DNA from 4 places in the Nocardiopsis oceani genome. Region 2 is predicted to be linked to each of the others. Evidence: riboswitches for the same ligand, from Rfam matches in the RefSeq annotation. Region 2 holds a riboswitch; each other region holds the start of a gene.
The links. A riboswitch is a leader RNA that binds a small molecule or an ion and turns the genes downstream of it on or off. The one in region 2 is predicted to bind thiamine pyrophosphate.
Positions count from the first base shown of each region.

Region 1: another riboswitch for thiamine pyrophosphate. It lies ahead of ACYVDG_RS11615 (3-oxoacyl-ACP reductase); the one in region 2 lies ahead of thiO (glycine oxidase ThiO).
Region 3: another riboswitch for thiamine pyrophosphate. It lies ahead of thiD (bifunctional hydroxymethylpyrimidine kinase/phosphomethylpyrimidine kinase); the one in region 2 lies ahead of thiO (glycine oxidase ThiO).
Region 4: another riboswitch for thiamine pyrophosphate. It lies ahead of ACYVDG_RS24985 (ECF transporter S component); the one in region 2 lies ahead of thiO (glycine oxidase ThiO).

Region 1 is NZ_BAAHAR010000016.1:131,665-136,220, forward strand. Features, by position in the region: gene ACYVDG_RS11595 (hypothetical protein) at 1-44, opposite strand, end outside; gene ACYVDG_RS11600 (TetR/AcrR family transcriptional regulator) at 135-782, opposite strand; gene ACYVDG_RS11605 (SRPBCC family protein) at 805-1,278, shown strand; gene ACYVDG_RS11610 (5-methyltetrahydropteroyltriglutamate--homocysteine S-methyltransferase) at 1,632-2,750, shown strand; TPP riboswitch at 2,829-2,930, shown strand; gene ACYVDG_RS11615 (3-oxoacyl-ACP reductase) at 2,982-3,764, shown strand; gene ACYVDG_RS11620 (LLM class flavin-dependent oxidoreductase) at 3,764-4,556, shown strand, end outside.
Region 2 is NZ_BAAHAR010000005.1:83,567-88,122, reverse strand. Features, by position in the region: gene ACYVDG_RS04100 (thiazole synthase) at 1-676, opposite strand, end outside; gene thiS (sulfur carrier protein ThiS) at 680-892, opposite strand; gene thiO (glycine oxidase ThiO) at 924-2,180, opposite strand; TPP riboswitch at 2,149-2,259, opposite strand; gene ACYVDG_RS04085 (Rv2175c family DNA-binding protein) at 2,362-2,739, shown strand; gene thiE (thiamine phosphate synthase) at 2,865-3,536, shown strand; gene ACYVDG_RS04075 (ABC transporter permease) at 3,634-4,401, opposite strand; gene ACYVDG_RS04070 (ATP-binding cassette domain-containing protein) at 4,398-4,556, opposite strand, start outside.
Region 3 is NZ_BAAHAR010000032.1:59,551-64,106, forward strand. Features, by position in the region: gene ACYVDG_RS19905 (acyl-CoA synthetase) at 1-489, shown strand, start outside; gene ACYVDG_RS19910 (DUF368 domain-containing protein) at 853-1,782, shown strand; TPP riboswitch at 1,827-1,927, shown strand; gene thiD (bifunctional hydroxymethylpyrimidine kinase/phosphomethylpyrimidine kinase) at 1,920-2,723, shown strand; gene ACYVDG_RS19920 (alanine/glycine:cation symporter family protein) at 2,817-4,235, opposite strand; gene ACYVDG_RS19925 (DUF6457 domain-containing protein) at 4,441-4,556, opposite strand, start outside.
Region 4 is NZ_BAAHAR010000045.1:42,575-47,130, reverse strand. Features, by position in the region: gene ACYVDG_RS24990 (transglycosylase domain-containing protein) at 1-1,926, shown strand, start outside; TPP riboswitch at 2,074-2,181, shown strand; gene ACYVDG_RS24985 (ECF transporter S component) at 2,265-2,918, shown strand; gene ACYVDG_RS24980 (ABC transporter ATP-binding protein) at 2,922-4,499, shown strand; gene ACYVDG_RS24975 (energy-coupling factor transporter transmembrane component T family protein) at 4,496-4,556, shown strand, end outside.

The DNA of each region.
Region 1 (4,556 bases), on a different contig from region 2:
AGCACAGCACCGACGGCCGCCCCGGACAGCGCACGGACAAGCACGTTCCTCTCCCTTCGGTTGCGCATACGGGTCTGACTGTGCCGATCCGGTTCTGGTTCCCGCTGATGGTTGTGGACCGCCCCCGCGCCGGATCAGGACGGGGCGTCCGAAGGTGCGACCGGCTCCTCCGGGGGCAGTCCGAGCGTCGCCGCGGCGTGGGCCACCCAGGCGGCGGCGTAGGACTCGGCGGAGACGTCTCCGGGGACGTGGCCGATGAGCGCGTCGAGGATCGGATAGTAGGTCAGCGATCCCATGAGGACGGCCGCGGTGGCGCGCGGGTCGGCCACGTGGATCCTGCCCTGGGCGGACTCCGCGCGCAGCCAGTCGGAGAGGCCGGTGTAGACGGCCGCGACGATGTCGGCCCAGATCTCCTCCAGGAGGTCGGGGACACCGTCGAGGTCGCGCAGGATGATGCGGAGCAGCTCGCGGTCGCGCTCGATGCCACGCCAGGTCTCGTCCACGATCAGGCGTAGCGCGTCGTGGGGGTTCTCCGGGAGCTCCCGTTCGAAACTGCTTCTACCGTTGCTGAGGGTTCGGCTGTGCCTGCGCACCACCGCGTCCAGGAGGGTTCGCTTGGACCGGAAGTGCTTGTAGAGCGCGCCGGATCCGGGGGTCAGCCCGCAGGCGACCTGGATGTCGGCGACGCTCGTGGCCTTGTAGCCCTTGGCGGCGAAGAGGCGGGCGGCCTCGGTGATGAACCGCTCGCGGCTGGTCGAAGACCGAGGGCTTGTTGACTCCATGGTGAGAGAGTACTCTCTCACCATGGTTACCGCGCAAGCCACCGAGACCATCCGGTGCGCTCCGGACGATCTCCTACAGCTGGTCATGGACATTGAGCGCTACCAGCACGTGGACGACAAGATCCGCCCCGTCCACTGGGCCAGGCGCCAGGGCAACGTCACCGAGTTCAAGTGCCGCCCCACGCTCGGCGGCCTTCCCACACCGACCCCGGTCATCCAACTCGTCGAACTCACGCCGGGCGAACGCGTCGACATCTCGCTCGCGCCGGCCCCGCGGAACCGGATCGCCCGGGCGATGGCGCACTTCCACGCGAGCTTCGTCTGCCGCGAGGTCCCCGGCGGCACCGAGGTCACCCGGACGCTGAACTTCACCTTCCCGGCGGCCCTCCGCTGGTTCTACGAACCCCTTCTGCGCGGTCGGCTGCAGAGGGAGGTCGCAGAGGAGATGTCCCGGGCCAAACGCCACCTGGAGGCGGGGAACGTACGGGATCCTTGAACGACCGAGCCGCGGCGCTCGTCATTGCGGCGGTCGACGGGGCCGGCGATCGCTGGTGTCCGTACTGCGGGACACGGGGGCGGAGGCGTGCGGCCCGCACATGGGCCGGGCCGGTGAGCTGGCGATGATCGCCTTCCGGCGTGTCTGAGGGTTGACCTCGTGTAGGAGATCCAATAGGTTCACTCAGAGAACAATTGTTCGCATTCCGCACGAATTGGGTTATGCGCAACCGGACACGGTGGAACCGTGCCCGCACCAAGTGGCTCGGCACCCTGCCCCCGACGGTGACCGTGCCAGAGGGCGCGAACGTGTCGGCTGGCCGCGGCCCCCGTTGACAGAAAGCCGAGCCCCACATGGCACGCAAAACCACACCGCCCTTCCGCGCAGACCACGTCGGCAGCCTGCTGCGGCCCGAACGGCTGCTCAAGGCGCGCACCGAGCACGCCGCGGGCAGCATCGACGACGCGGAGCTGCGGGCAATCGAGGACGACTCCATCCGCGACGTCGTGCGCATGCAGGAGGAGGCCGGGCTCCAGTCGGCCACCGACGGGGAACACCGCCGCGGGTCCTGGCACATGGACTTCATCTACCAGCTCGGCGGGATCTCCAAGGTCAAGGACGAACTCAAGGTCACCTTCCACAACGAGAAGGAGGACATCGAGTTCACCCCCTCCGGGCTTCGGGTCACCGAACGCATCCGGTCCGAGCACACCATCTTCGGGGACGCCTTCGCCTTTTTGCGGGAGACCGTCACGCGCAACACCCCGAAGCTGACCATCCCCTCGCCGAGCATGGTCCACTACCGGGGCGGCTCGGCCGCCATCGACCCCGAGGTCTACCCCGACCAGGAACAGTTCTGGGCTGACCTGTCGGCGGCCTACGCCGACCAGGTGCGCGCCCTCGGCGAGCTGGGCTGCACCTACCTGCAGCTGGACGACACCAGCCTCGCCTACCTCAACGACCCCTCACAGCGCAGCATGATCGACGAGCGCGGCGACAACGGCGACCAGCTGCACACCCGCTACATCCGCCAGTTCAACTCCGCACTCGCCAACCGGCCGACCGGCATGAACGTCACCACCCACATGTGCCGCGGCAACTTCCGCTCCTCGTGGGTGGCCAGCGGCGGCTACGACCACGTGGCCGAGGAGCTCTTCAACGAGCTGGACGTGGACGGCTTCTTCCTGGAGTTCGACGACGAGCGCTCCGGCGGCTTCGAACCCCTGCGCTTCGTCCCCGAAGGCAAGTACGTGGTCCTGGGCCTGGTCACCACCAAGAAGGGCGAGCTGGAGAGCAAGGACGGACTCAAGCGCCGCATCGAGGAGGCCGCCCGCCACGTGCCGCTGGAGCAGCTGTGCCTGTCGCCCCAGTGCGGCTTCTCCTCGACCTTCGAGGGCAACGACCTGACCTACGACGAGCAGGTGGCCAAGCTGCGCCTGATCGTGGAGACCGCCGAAGAGGTCTGGGGCTAGTCGACAGCCGCCCTCCCATGGGGTGAGGCCGTGCGCGTGAGGAGTAGCCCGGGACAGCACCCATGGGCTACCTTGAGCGGGAGTGACACGGGGTGCCCGGAACCGAATTCCCGGGCTGAGATGACACCCGTCGAACCTGATCCAGGTAACGCTGGCGAAGGGATGTCCGCACACGGCCGGTGGCATCGGTGGCCGAGGGGATCACCTTCGCCCATGTCAGAAAGGCCACCGATGAGCTCCTCCCGCACCGCGCTCCCCATCGACCAGCAGACCGTCGTCGTCACCGGCGGGGCCCGGGGACTCGGCTCCCACCTGTCCCGGGCCTTCCTGGGCCAAGGCGCCCGCGTGGTGGTCAACTACCTCCACAGCGCCGAAGCCGCCAAAGAACTCGCCACCGCCCACCCCGACCGCGCCTTGGCCGTGCAAGCCGACGTCCGCGACCCCGAACAGGTCACCGCGATGGTCCAAGCCGCCCAGGACCACTTCGGCACCCCGGTCACCACCGTCGTCAACAACGCGCTCGCCGACTTCACCTTCAACGGCGACGCCCGGCCCCACGCCGACACCCTCACCCCCGAACACCTCGACCAGCAGTTCAGCGGAACCGTCCACGGCGCCCTGAACACCGTCCGGGCCGCCCTGGACGCCATGCGCGGCCAGGAGTTCGGCCGGGTGATCAACGTGGGAACCAACCTGTTCCAGCAGCCGGTCGTCCCTTACCACGACTACACCGCGGCCAAGGCGGCCCTGCTGTCGCTGACCCGCACGCTCGCCCACGACCTGGGACCCGACGGCATCACCGTCAACATGGTCTCCGGCGGCCTGCTGCGCACCACCGACGCCAGCTCCGCCACCCCCGACGAGGTGTTCGACATGATCGCCTCCACCACCCCGCTGCGCCGGGTCACCACCCCGGCCGAGTTCGCCGACGCGGCCCTGTACTTCGCCTCCCCCTGGGCGCGCGCGGTCACCGGCCAGAACCTCGTCGTCGACGGCGGGCTGGTGATGAACTGATGGCCGCCCCCACCGAACGCCAGATGCACCTCAACCTGTTCATCTTCGGCTGCGGCCACCACAAGGCCGCCTGGCGCCACCCCGACTCGCCCGCCGAACGGGTCGGCGACATCACCTACTTCGAGGAACTGGCCCGCACCGCCGAACGCGGGCGCCTGGACGCGGTGTTCTTCGCCGACGGCCACGCCGCGGGCAACGTCGCCGGCGGCCCGTGGTGGTTCCTCGAGCCCCTGACCGCCCTGTCGGCCATGAGCCGGGCCACCAGCCGCATCGGGCTGGTCAGCACCGTGTCCAGCACGTTCTACACCCCCTTCCACGCCGCACGCCTGCTGGCCTCCCTGGACCACATCAGCGGGGGACGGATCGGCTGGAACGTGGTGACGTCCATGTTCGACACCGAGGCCCGCAACCACGGGTACGAGCAGATGCCCGCACACCAGGAGCGCTACGAGCGCGCCGAGGAGTTCGTACAGGCGGTACTGGCGCTCTGGGACTCCTGGAGCGACAAGGCCATCCACTACGACCGAAGCGGCGTCTTCGCCGACCCGGACCTGGTGCGCCCCATCGACCACAAGGGCCGGCACTTCCAGGTCGACGGTCCGCTGAACGTGCCGCGCCCGGTCCAGGGCAACCCGGTGCTGTTCCAAGCGGGCTCGTCGGAGCAGGGCCGCACGCTGGCGTCCCGCCGCGCGGAGGCCATCTACTCCGTGGCCTACGACCTGCCCAGCGCCCAGGCGTACTACAGCGACGTCAAAGCCCGGATCCGCCAGGTCGGCCGCGACCCCCGGGCCG
Region 2 (4,556 bases):
GGACCGGCTTCTGCGCGCGGGTCACGGCGGTGGCCAACAACACGGCGTCGCAGCCCAGCTCCATCGCCAGTGCGGCGTCGCTGGCGGTACCGATCCCGGCGTCCACGATGACCGGGACGTTCGCCTGCTCGACGATCAGCTCGAGGTTGTGCGGGTTGCGGATGCCCAGCCCCGAGCCGATCGGCGCGGCCAGCGGCATGACGGCCGCGCAGCCCAGCTGCTCCAGGCGGCGCGCCAGTACCGGGTCGTCGTTGGTGTACGGCAGGACGGTGAAACCGTCGTCCACGAGGGCCTCGGCGGCGTCCAGGAGCTCCACCGGGTCGGGGAGGAGGGTGTGCTCGTCGGCGATCACCTCCAGCTTGACCCAGTCCGTTTCCAGGGCCTCGCGGCCGAGTTTGGCGGTGCGTACCGCGTCGGCGGCGGTGAAGCACCCTGCGGTGTTGGGCAGGGGGCGGATCTTGTTCCGCTCCAGGATGTCCCAGACCGACCCTTGGGTTCCGGGGCTGACCCGGCGCATCGCCACGGTGGTGAGCTCGGTGCCGGAGGTCTGCAGGGCCTCCTCCAGGACCTCGAGTGAGGGTGCTCCGCCGGTTCCGGTGATGAGGCGGGAGTCGAATGTGACACCCGCGATCTCGAAGGGGTCGTCGAGCGTGTGTGTAAGGGGCGTCTCGGGCATGGTTCAGCCTCCCTGTACTGCGGTGAGAACGTCCACGCGGTCACCCGGGGCCAGGGTGGTGTCGGACCACGCGGTGCGGCGCACCACCTCGTCGTTGACGGCTACGGCGATCCCGCCCTGGATCTGCCCGTCCCGGGTCGATGCCACATCGCGTACGACCGCTTCCACGGTGGTGGCCGCGGTCTGGCGCGCCTCGCCGTTGATGATCAGTTCCACTGCTTCTCCCACGTCTTGTTCCAGTGTTCTCTCAGGTCGTCTGCGCACCGCCGCCGGCCAGTTCCCGGTCGGCGGCGAACCGGCGCGCGTGGTCGGGCAGCGAGCCGGTAGTGAGTGCATCGGCCATGACCGCGCCGGTCTCTGGGGCCAGGAGCACCCCGTGCCGGAAGTGCCCGGCGGCCAGGTGCAGGCCCGGGACCAGGGTGGGCCCCAGGAGGGGTTCGTTGTCCGGTGATCCGGGCCGCAGCCCCACACAGGTCTCGGTGACCTCGAGCTCGGTCACCCCGGGTACGAGCTCGCGCGCGTCCCGGAGGACCTGCCACAGCCCGCCCATGGTGAGAGCGGTGTCGTGGCCCAGCTCCTCCTGGGTCGCGCCGACGATCACTTCGCCGTCGGCCCGGGGGACGAGGTAGACCGGGAAACCGCGGACCAGGCCGCGCACGGTGCGACTGACCAGGGGCGGTTCCCCCGAGGGGGTTCGGGCGCGCAGCAGTTGTCCCTTGACCGGGCGCAACGGGGGCACTACCGGCTCGGGAACCTTGATCCGGTCGCCCCAACAGCCCGCGGCAAGGACGACCTGCCCAGCGGCGACCAGGGAGTCGTCCGCCAGGCGCACGCCCAGGCGGGCGCCGTCGGGGCCGGGGGAGGTGACCTCCTCGGCCCGTCCCGCGATCTCGCGCACACCGGCGCGCTCACCGGCCCGTGCGAGGGCCAAGAGCAGTCGGCGCGGATCCACGGAGTGGTCGTCGGGGGCCAGCACCCCTCCGCGTACGCCGGGGGCGAGCATGGGTTCCAGGCGGCGGCACTCCCGACTGGTCAGGCGTTCGGCGGCCACGCCCAGGCGCTGCTGCAGCGCGTGCAGTTCGGTGAGGACGGCCAGGTCGTCGCGGTCGAAGGCGACCAGGAGCGTTCCGGTGGTCTGGAGGCCGACGTCCACGCCGCTGGCGTCCTCCAGCTCCTTGACGAAGTCGGGGTAGCGGCGGGCGGAGCGCACCCCGAACTCCATCAGGGGTTCCTCGCCGAACACCGCCTCGGTGGCGGGGGTGAGCATGCCGGCCGCGACGGTCGAAGCCGCGCGGGCGGTCGAGGGTTCGTTGACCGGGTCGGGTTCGATCAGGGTGACGGGCAGCCCTCGTTGGGCGGCCCGCCAGGCGGTGACCCGGCCGATGATGCCGCCGCCGACCACGGTCACGGTCTCACGTGTACCGGTATTGGTAGGACGAATCTTTGCGTGCTGGGGAACATCGAAGGTGCGCACGGCGCCGTGTTCCACTCCCTTCGCCGGCATGATCCGGATCAGGTTCGTGCGGTCGGAGGCGGCCAGCCTCCCTCTCAGCCGGGTCCACCCGGCTCCCGCGGGACGTGTCTGCTCTCCTCCCATATTAGGGCAGGGTGTCCAGACCCGGTGTGGCGGGGATCTCGGTGCGCCGAGTACCAGGTGCCGCCGGACGACCACCGGCGCTCGGCGGATGTGGCAGATTGGTGGGGTGACACAAAGCGACCCTGAACTCGACGAACTCGTCGGCGACTGGCTGACCCTGCGCGAGGCGGCCAAGCCGCTGGGCGTGAGCCCCAACCGGATCAAGACACTCATCCGCGAGAAGCGCATGATGGGCGTGGTCCGTGGCGGTGAGCTCTCCATCCCCGCCGCCTTCCTGGACGGTGGGGACCTCGTCAAAGGGCTGTCCGGCACCATCGTGCTGCTCTCCGACGCGGGCTTCTCCACCGAAGAGGCCCTGCGCTGGCTCTTCACCTCGGACGACAGCCTGCCGGGCACGCCCATCCAGGCCATGCGCGAGGACCGCGGCACCGAAGTGCGCCGCCGTGCCCAGAGCCTGGCCTTCTAGAGGACACGGCCTCCTAGAGCACCGTTCACGGGCAGCTTCAGGCGGGGCCGCGCGAGACACCGCCGGGCGGCCCGGAGGGCGCGCCCCTTCGGCCGCCCGGAGCGCCAGGCCCTACAGTGGGGCGGGTGAGGACCAGCCACGGAACCAGCCTGCGCAAGCGCCTGGACGCATCCCTTCTGTACCTGTGCACCGACGCCCGTACGGAGCGCGGCGATCTCGCGGAGTTCGCGGACGCTGCGCTGGCCGGGGGAGTGGACATCATCCAGCTCCGGGACAAGGGCCTGGAAGCGCGCCAGGAGCTGGCCGCCCTCGAGGTCATGCGTGCGGCGTGTGAGCGCCACGGCGCCCTGCTCGCCGTCAACGACCGGGCCGATATCGCCCGTGCGGTGCGCGCCGACGTCCTGCACCTGGGGCAGCGCGACCTCCCGGTGCCCATGGCGCGCGACATCGTCGGCGCCGACCCGGTCATCGGCCGCTCCAACAACGACGTCGACGCCGCCGCGGCCTCCGCGGAGGAAGCCGGGAGCGACTACTTCTGCGTGGGTCCGACCTGGGCCACGCCCACGAAGCCGGGACGCCCGGCCGCCGGCTTGGACCTGGTGCATCGCGCTTCGGCACTGGGTTCTGACCGGCCGTGGTTCGCGATCGGCGGGATCGACCTCGACAACGTGGACCAGGTGCTGAGCGCCGGTGCCACGCGGGTGGTCGTGGTCCGCGCGGTCACCGAGGCGGAGGATCCCCGCGCGGCGGCCACCGCGCTCAAGGCCCGCTTGACCGCCCGCGCCGACAACACCTGAGGGACACACCGACCGCGGCCCCGGAGCCCCGCCAGGGGGTACCGGGGCCGCGTCGTGTCCTTCTGCCCCGCGCCTTTGGCGGTCCGGGCCTCTCCGCTCAGCGCCGCCCAGCGCGCTGGAACAGCCACTGGGTCAGGACGAGCGCGGCCACGGTGAGCCCGGACATCCACAGGACCAAGGCGGTGACCTGGTCGCCGACGGGCGCCCCGGAGGTGAGTTCGCGGAGGGTCTCGATGGCCAGGGAGACCGGTTGGTGCTCGGCGAAGCCTTGGAGGAAGGACGGCAGCCCCTCGATGGGGACGAAGGCCGACGACAGGTAGGGCACGAACAGCGCGACGAAGGCGAACGTCGCCGCGGTGTCGGCCGACCGGGCGGCCAGCCCCCAGGCAGCCGCGACCAGGGTGAGTAGGACGATGTAGGCGCTCACCAGCGCCAGCACCCACAGCCACCCGGTGGGGGAGGCCTCCGGTCGGAAGCCCAGCGCGACCGCCGCGATCAGGACGAGCAGCGTCGACACCAGGTTGCGCAAGGTTCCGGCCACCACGTGTCCCGTCACCACCGCCGAGGCGCGGATGGGCATCGTCCGCAGCCTTCGGATCACGCCCTTTGAGAGGTCGGAGTGCACCGCCGTCGCGGTCATCGAGGCCCCGAAGCCGGCGCACAGGAGCATCACCCCGGGCGCCACGTAGTCCACGTAGGACGCGTCGCTGGTCAGGCCTTCCACGGCGGAGCCGAAGACGGTCACGAAAAGGAGCATGACGGCGACCGGGGCGACCACGGCGGTCACCATGCTGTCGACGTCCCGCAGGGAATGGGTCAGTCCGCGCTTGGTGAGGACGGCCTCGGCGCGCAGGGGAGCGGTCATGACGGTTGGTCCTTCGCTGTGGGGCGGTCGGTGAGTGCGAGGAACACGTCGTCCAAGGTCGGGGTGTGGACCGTGACCCGGGAGACGGGGACACCCGCGCGGTGGTGGAAGTTCAGGGCGGAGCGCAGGTGCTCGGCGGAGCCGTCGCCCCGCAT
Region 3 (4,556 bases), on a different contig from region 2:
CCCCTGGGCTACTACAACGACCCGATCACGACGGCGCGCACCTTCCCCACGGACGAGGAGGGTCGGCGCTGGGCGCTGTCGGGGGACTACGGCACCCGGGCGGAGGACGGATCGATCGTTCTGCTGGGCCGGGGCAGCGTGGTCATCAACACCGCCGGGGAGAAGGTCTACCCCGAAGAGGTGGAGGCCGTGCTCAAGGCCTACCCCGGGGTGGAGGACGTGATCGTGGTCCCCGCGCCGGACGAGAGGCTCGGGCAGCGGGTGACGGCCCTGGTGTCGCTGGCCCAGGACGCGCACCCGGATGAGGACGCGCTGCAGGCGCACTGCCGTGTCCGGCTGGCCGGCTTCAAGGTGCCCCGGACCGTGCACTTCGTGGACCGGGTGCGGCGCACCGCGGTGGGCAAGCAGGACTACCGGTGGGCCTCGTCGGTGGCCAAGGACGGTTCCGGGAGCGCGGCCCATCCCTTGTCCGACTCACTCCCGAACTGAATCCGGCCCGTCTCCCGACCTGACCGGCTCACTCTCGACCCGACCTTTCGGTCTCAGGTGATTCCGCGACGCGTCCAACCGAAACCTGCGGTCTCAGTGCGTTCTTCCGCCTTCCCTCCCCTCCGGCGACGATAGACTTGGCGCTGCCCGGCCCTGGGCCTCGTCGCCCCTTCTCCCCCGTGGCGCGGCCGGGTGGCAAACCTACGCGCGGACGTCGGGCTCGGCAGCCTTCGGCGGCCGCCCGCACGGTCCGCGCGGACCAGCACCCCTTTGACTCTCCGGTCTCCAGTACGGAACCGGTGGCACCATCAGGACGGAGGACGGCGCCCCCTCCCGGGACTCCCCGGGCCCGCGCCCGACAACATGGCCAAGTCAGCAGGCTCCTACATCTTCAACTTCGTGCGCGGCGGGGCCGTGGGCACATCCGAGGCGCTGCCCGGCATCAGCGGAGGCACGGTCGCGCTGATGGTCGGCCTCTACGACAAGCTGATCGGCGGTGCCGGACACGTGGTCAGCGGCATCAAGCGGTACGTGACCGATGTGCCGCGCGGCCGCGGCAAGGAACGCGCCATGGAGCAGTTCCGGCTGGTCGACTGGACGGTTCTCCTGCCAGCGCTGATCGGCATGGGTGTGGCCCTCATCCTGGCCGCGATCTTCCTCGCCCCGCTGGTCGAGGTCTACGACCAGTACGCCTACGCCCTGTTCTTCGGACTGGTCCTGGCCTGCCTCTACATCCCCTACACGGGGGCGGGCAAGCGCTGGCAGCCCTGGCACTACCTCGTCGCCCTCACCTTCGCCGCACTCGCCTTCTTCCTCACCGGCCTGCCGGGCGCCAACCTGCCCACTCACCCGGTGATCGTGTTCTTCGCCGCCGCCGTGGCCATCTGCGCCCTGGTCCTGCCGGGCCTGTCTGGCTCTTTCATCCTCCTGACCCTGGGCCTGTACGAGCCCACCATGGCCGCCCTGCGCAGCGCCGACATCCCGTACATCACCGTGTTCGTCCTCGGCATGATCACGGGACTGGCCCTGTTCGTGAAGCTCCTCCAGTTCCTACTGGAGAACCACCACCACATCACCCTCGTGGTGCTGACCGGGCTCATGGCGGGTTCCCTGCGCGCCCTGTGGCCCTGGCAGGACGACCAGCGCGACATCCAGCCGATGACCGACGTCCCGGCCACGGCCGCCTTCGCGGCGGCCGGCTTCGTTGTCGTCGTCGGCATGATCATCTGGGAGCGGCGCAAGCACGCCCAGCAGGAGGCCCTCGCTGAGCGCGGGAACTTGACGGTCCACTAGAGTCGGAACCACCACAGACGCATACGGTGCCGGGGTCGCGAGGCCCCGGCGGCGCGGGGTGCCGGAGAGAGTTCTCCCGGCTGAGAGCACACCCGTCGAACCTGCCCTAGTTCGCACTAGCGAAGGAACGCCAGATCATGAGCGCATTCAATGTCGTGTCGATCGCCGGAAGCGACCCCAGCGGGGGCGCGGGCATCCAGGCGGACCTGAAGTCCTTCTCCGCCCACGGGGTCTTCGGGATGAGCGTGGTGACGGCGTTGACCGCCCAGTCCACACGCGGGGTCACCGGGGTGCACGGTGTCCCCGCGTCCTTCGTCACCGACCAGATGGACACCCTGTTCACTGACGCGACCGTGCACGCGGTCAAGGTGGGCATGCTGGGTACCTCGGAGGTCACCGAGGCGGTCGCGGCCGCAGTGGACCGCTACCGGCTGCCCAACGTGGTCGTGGACCCGGTGATGGTGGCCAAGAGCGGCGACCGGCTGCTGGAGAGCTCCGCGACCGAAGCGCTGCGCACCGAGCTGCTGCCGCGCGCCGATCTGATCACCCCGAACCTGCCCGAGGCCGCCGACCTGCTTGGCGAGTCCGAGGCCTCCAGTCTGAAGCAGATGCGCGACCAGGCCGAGCGCCTGCTCGAACTGGGTCCGCGCCGGGTCCTGCTCAAGGGCGGTCACCTGCCGGGTGCGGAGAGCGTGGACCTGCTGGTCGACGGGGTGTCGGAGCCGGTGGAGTTCCGCGCCCCCCGGGTGGACACCCACAACACCCACGGCACCGGCTGCACCCTGTCCTCCTCGATCGCCGCCCTGATCCCGCAGTCCCCGGACACCCGGGCCGCGGTCGCCGACGCCAAGGCCTACCTGACCGAGGCCCTGCGGCGGGCCGAGGAGGTCGACGCCGGAAGCGGCCAGGGCCCCGTGCACCATTTCCACCTCTGGTGGTAGCCGGCACAGCCAGCCTGGTGGTAGCCGACACCTGAGCATCGAAAGGGGGACCGGACATGGCCGGTCCCCCTGGTCGTCCGTCCGGAGAAGGGGCTACCCCCGGACGTCTTCCATGACGGCGTCCGGGTTGCGCCAGTCCGGATGGCCGAAGAACTTCTTGGTCTCGGCCACGATGACCGGGGCCAGGATGACCAGACCGATCAGGTTGGGCAGGGCCATCAGACCGTTGGCGATGTCACTGAACAGCCACACCGAGTCCAGGCTGGCGACCGAACCGACGAAGATGATCGCGATGAACACCAGGCGGTAAGGCAGCACGAGCGTGCGGCCGCCCAGGAACTCCACACAGCGCTCGCCGTAGTACGCCCAGCCGAGCAGGGTGCTGAAGGCGAACACCGCGACGGACAGGGCGACGATGTAGGCGCCGGCGGCAGCGGCGCCGGGGCCGATGGCACCCAGGCCCTCGGTCATAGCCTGGGAGGTGAGCAGCGAGCCGTCCTCGGGTTCTGCCACCTGCCAAGCACCGGTGACGATGATGACCAGACACGTCATGCTGACCACGATGATGGTGTCGATGAAGGTCTGGGTCATGGACACCATGGCCTGCCGCACCGGCTGCCTGGTCTTCGCGGCGGCGGCGGCGATACCGCCGGTGCCCAGTCCCGACTCGTTGGAGAAGATGCCGCGCGCGAAACCCATCTGGATGGCGAGCATGACGCCCGCACCGACGAACCCGCCGGTCGCGGAAGTGCCGGTGAAGGCGCTGACGAAGACCAGCTGGAACGCGGGGAGCAGGGCATCCCAGTTGGCTGCGAGCACGACCAGGCAGATGCCGACGTAGCCGATGATCATGATCGGCACCAGGCCGGAGGCGACACGGCCGATGCTCTTGATTCCGCCGAGGATGACGGCTCCGGCGAGAACCATCAGGACGATGCCGACGATCCACGGCTCGATGCCGGTGACACTGTTGACCTGCTGGGCCACGGTATTGGCCTGGGTACCGTTACCGATACCGAAGGCGGCGATGGCCCCGAAGACCGCGAACGAGACTCCGAGGACCGTGCCGAGGCCGCCCTTGATCCCGTGCTTGAGGTAGTACATCGGTCCGCCGCTCTGTTCGCCCTTGGCGTCGGTGCGGCGGTACTTCACCCCCAGGAGGGCTTCGCTGTACTTGGTGGCCATTCCGAAGATGCCGATGACCCACATCCAGAACAGCGCGCCCGGACCACCGATACCGATGGCAAGGGCGGCGCCCGCGATGTTGCCGACACCGACGGTGGCCGCGAGAGCGGTACTCAGCGCCTGGTAGTGCGAGATATCGCCCTCGACGGACGGGTCCTCCTTGCGCCGGATCAGGGCCAGCCACAGGGCGTGCGGCAGCCGGAGCAGTTGGAGGACGCGGAGACGGACGGTGAGGTAGACACCGACACCGAGCAGCAACGGAATGAGGACGAAGGGTCCCCAGATGATGTCGCTGACGATCTCAGCCATCTCAAGGAGTTGGTCCACGGGGGATCTCCCTTTCGGTGGGTGTGTGGGGCCGAGGAAACCTAGGCGGTGACGCGGTAACCAGCGCCATCGAGATCACGTTGGCACTGGTAGTCGGTGCGCGATATCGGCAAAGAATGGCACTGACGCGTAACGAACGAATCACGTGTCCTCCACATGAGCATTTCTTCGTGTCCGCGCGCCATTCGGAGTACCCAATTTCGGGCTACTCCTCCGGGTTATCGACCTGTGCCAACGAGAGCCTGCTGAGCACCGCAGCCGCTGTTTCCGGGTCCGCACCCTGCCCCACAGCCACCCCGAGCAGGTAGGTCGTGAGCGGCG
Region 4 (4,556 bases), on a different contig from region 2:
CCCTCGTCCCGGATCCTCCTCACCGACGACGCCGGAGAGCCCTTCGGCGAGGTCGCCGAACGGGAACGCGAGGTGGTCGGGCTCGACGACATCAGCCCGTGGGTGACCTCGGCCCTGATGGCGATCGAGGACGACCGCTTCTACGAGCACAGCGGCCTGGACCTGCGCGGTGTGACCCGCGCCGCGCTGCGCACTGCCCAGGGCGACCTGCAGGGCGGCTCGACCATCACCCAGCAGTACGTGAAGAACCTCCTCATCGAGAGCGCTGAGAACGAAGAGGAGCTGGAGGAGGCCAGTTCGCGGACCCTGAGCCGCAAGCTCGTCGAGCTGCGCTACGCCATCGACATCGAGGAGCGCCTCACCAAGGACGAGATCCTGGAGGGCTACCTGAACCTCTCCTACTTCGGCTCGGGCGCGCACGGCATCGAGGTCGCCGCCAAACGGTACTTCTCCGTGTCCGCGGCCGACCTGGACCCCGGGCAGGCCGCCCTGCTGGCCGGCTTGGTGCGCGGCCCCTCCTTCTACGACCCGCTCAACAACCCGGAGGAGGCGCTGGAACGCCGTGACCTGGTGCTGGACCGGATGGTCGCGACCGAGATGCTCGACGCCGACGAGGCCGCCGAGTACCAGGACGAGGACCTGGGTATCGACGCCACCTCGCGCGGGGGTAGCTGCGCCGAGAGCGACTACCCGTTCTTCTGCGACTACGTCATGCACTGGCTGCGGAGCTCGGACCTGCTCGGCGACACCGCCTCCGAGCGCGACCAGCGCATCTCCCAGGGCGGCTTCACCGTCCAGACCACGCTCGACCCCGACGCGCAGGACTCCGCGCAGGACGCCATCGACAACCGTGTCCCCTACGAGGACTCCACCAAATTCGCCGCGCAGGCGCTGGTCGAACCGGGCACCGGCCGCGTACGCGGCTTGGCGCAGAACTTGCGCCACGGTTTCGACGACGAGCAGGTCGGAAGCACCTCGATCAACCTCGCCGTCGACCAGGACGACGGCGGCTCCACCGGCTTCCAAGCGGGCTCGACCTTCAAGACGTACACGCTGGCCGCCGCCCTCGACCAGGGCCTCGGGTACGGCACCAGCTTCGACTCGCCGAAGAGCCTGTCGGTCAGCGGCATGTCCAACTGCGAGGGCGGCACGATGTCCTCGTGGAGTGTGCGCAACGCCGGCGAGAGCGACGAGGGCAGCCACAACATGATCAGCGCCACCAAGGGTTCGGTGAACACCTACTTCGCCCAGCTCCAGCGGCGCGTGGGCCTGTGCGCCACCGCGGAGATGGCCGAGAAGGCCGGTGTGCACCGGGCCGACGGCGAGGAGCTCGGGGTGTGGAGTTCCTTCACCCTCGGCGACCAGGAGGTGTCGCCGCTCAACGTGGCCGCCTCCCACGCCACCTTCGCCGCCCGGGGCGTGTACTGCGTGCCCCGCCCGGTGCGCGCCGTGAGCGACGACGGAACGGATGAGCGAGTCAGCACCGAGTCCGAGTGCGAGCAGACAGTGGAGGAGAGCGCCGCAGACGGCGTCAACCACCTGCTGCAACAGACCTTCGACGGCGGTACGGCCAACGGCCTGGGCCTCAGCCGTCCGGTCGCCGGAAAGACCGGGACCACCGACAACGCCGCCTACGCCTGGTTCGTCGGGTACACGCCCAACCTCTCGTCCGCGGTGGCCGTCGGCGACGTGCGCGGCGGCGAACAGAACCCGCTCCAAGGCGTGACCATCGGCGGCAGTTACTACGGGATCGTGTACGGCGGCACACTGCCCGGCCAGATCTGGCAGGAGACCATGCGCGGCGCCACCGCTCCGCTGCCGTCGGACGGCTTCGCGGGTTCGCCGGGGGCCTTCGGCGACCCGGACGCCGAGCCGCCCAAGTCCGACGACGACGATGACGACGACGATTCGGACTCAGACGCCTAGGCGACCCTGCTCCCGGCGCAATCCGACCCCCCACCGTCGAAGCGAAAACCGGGAGCGGGACCGCCGCTAGGGGGAACCTCCACACTGGGAAGTGAGGACTGTGGGTGGGAAATATCCCACGGCCCGCTTATGTGACGCATAATAGAGAGATACCGACAGGGGAGCGCGTGAGCGCTGAGAGTGCGGCACCCCGCCGCAGACCCTTACACACCTGATCTGGGTCATGCCAGCGAAGGAAGTCATAGGAACCCGTCACCGTGCACGTGCCCTCACATGCGCCCGTTGACGCTCTTGGCTGCATGGGCCCTCGTCACCCCCGACGAAGGGACATCACCGACATGAGTACAGACAACAACCCCGGCGCCGGGCCCGGCACCGGCGCTACGAGCGGATCCGAGCCAACCGGGTTCATCCAGGAGGTGCGCGCCAAGTTCCGGAGCTGGCGCACCGTCGACATCGTCGTGGCCGCCGTGATCGGTGTCGCCATCGGCGTCGTCTTCTGGCTGTGGAACCTCGTCTGGTCGGTCACGTACCCGCTGTTCGTGGCCTTCCCGCCCGGCCATGCCGTCATCTACGGCATGTGGCTCATCTCCGGCGTGCTCGGAGGCCTGATCATCCGTAAGCCCGGTGCGGCTCTGCTCACCTCGATCGCTGCTGCCTCCGTGTCGGCGATCCTGGGCACGCAGTGGGGGATGCAGGTCATCCTGGCCGGCACCATGCAGGGCCTCCTGGCCGAGCTGGTCTTCCTCGCTTTCGCCTACAAGCGCTGGACCATGGGCGCGGCCGTGCTCGCGGCCGCGGTGTCCGCGCTCTCCCCAGCTGTGCGCAACAACATCGTTACCAACGTCACCTGGCCGCTCCACTACCAGCTGATCTTCGGAGTGATCGTGGTGATCAGCGCCGGTCTCATCGCCGGTGTGGGCGCGCGATTGCTCACCACAGCGCTCGCCAAGTCCGGCGCGCTCGCTCCCTTCCCGTCGGCCAAGGGCTGACCGATGGCCGAATCAAGCGCACGAGGAGCACGCGTCGAGCTCTCCGGCTGGGGGTGGAAGCACTCGGGCCGGGACACCTACGCGCTGCGCGGGGTGGACCTGACCGTCGAACCCGGCCAGCGCGTGCTGCTGCTCGGCGCCTCCGGCGCGGGCAAATCCACCCTTCTGCACTCCCTGGCCGGGCTCACCGGTGAGGACGGCGCCATCAGCGGCGACCACGAAGGTTCGCTGCTTGTGGACGGTCGCCCCGCACATCGGGGGCGGGGCGGGGTCGGGCTGGTCAGTCAGGACCCCGAGACCCAATTGGTGATGGCCCGCGCCGGAGACGACGTGGCGTTCGGGCTGGAGAACCTGGGCGTCGCCCCGGATCAGATCTGGCCCCGCGTGGAGCGGTCCCTGTCCGAGGTGGGCTTCCCCTACGGCCTCCGCCACTCCACCGGGGCGTTGTCCGGCGGAGAGAAACAGCGGTTGGTCATCGCGGGGGCGTTGGCCATGCGTCCGCGTCTCCTGTTGCTGGACGAGCCCACCGCCAACCTCGACCCCGTCGGCGCCGAGCTCGTTCGAGTGCTGCTGTCCCGGCTACTGGCCGAGACCGAGGCGACCCTCGTGCTGGTCGAGCACCGGGTCGCCGACGTCGTGGACCTGGTGGACCGGGTCGTGGTGGTGGAACCGGGCGGCGGGGTGATCGCTGACGGGGCACCGCGCACCGTGTTCGCCGAGCACGGTCGCTCCCTGGCCGACCAAGGTGTGTGGATCCCCGGGAACGAGCCCGCACCCGAAATCCCACCCGCACCTGGCGGGGCGCCCGTGGCCGAGACCGTGGACGTCGTGGCCCGCACACCCTTCCAAGTGGGTGTGCGGGCCACGCCCCGACGCACCGTGCTCGAGGAGGTGAACGTCGCCCTGGGGGCGGGTACCGCCACCGCCCTGACCGGACCCAACGGCGCGGGCAAGTCCACGCTCCTGACGATGCTGGCCGGTTTGGTCAAACCCCATCAGGGTCAGGTGTTGCCGCGCGGGCGGTTGGCGGACGCGGATCGGCGCCCGCTCGTTCGCTGGCCGGCGAGGAGGCTCGCCCGGCACGTGGGTACGGTCTTCCAGCACGCCGAGGACCAGTTCGTCACCACCACCGTCCACGAGGAACTCCGCTTCGCACCCCTGCGCGCCGGGATGGGCGAGGCCGAGACGGAACGCTGGGTGGGCGAGCTGATGGAACGCCTGCGACTGACCAAGCTCGCCGGAGTGCACCCGTACACGCTCTCCGGTGGCGAGAAACGGCGCCTGTCCGTGGCGACGGCGCTCAGCTCCGGCCCCGCGCACGCACCCGACATGCTGGTTCTGGACGAACCGACCTTCGGCCAGGACACCCGGACCTGGACGGAACTGGTGGAGTTGCTGGGGGTCTTGCGGACCGAAGGCCGGGCCGTGGTCATGGCCACGCACGACGGGCTGCTCCAACGCCATCTGACCGACGTGCGCGTGCGCGTGGCCGACGGTCGAGCCCGGCAGGAGCCAGCCCCTCCGGCGACCGTCACCGCCGCCCCCTCACTCGACGGACCGGACCGGGAGGCGGGCACATGACCGCTCAGAACACCGAACTGAAGACCGCGGGGACTGCGGGCGGGGACACCCTGACCC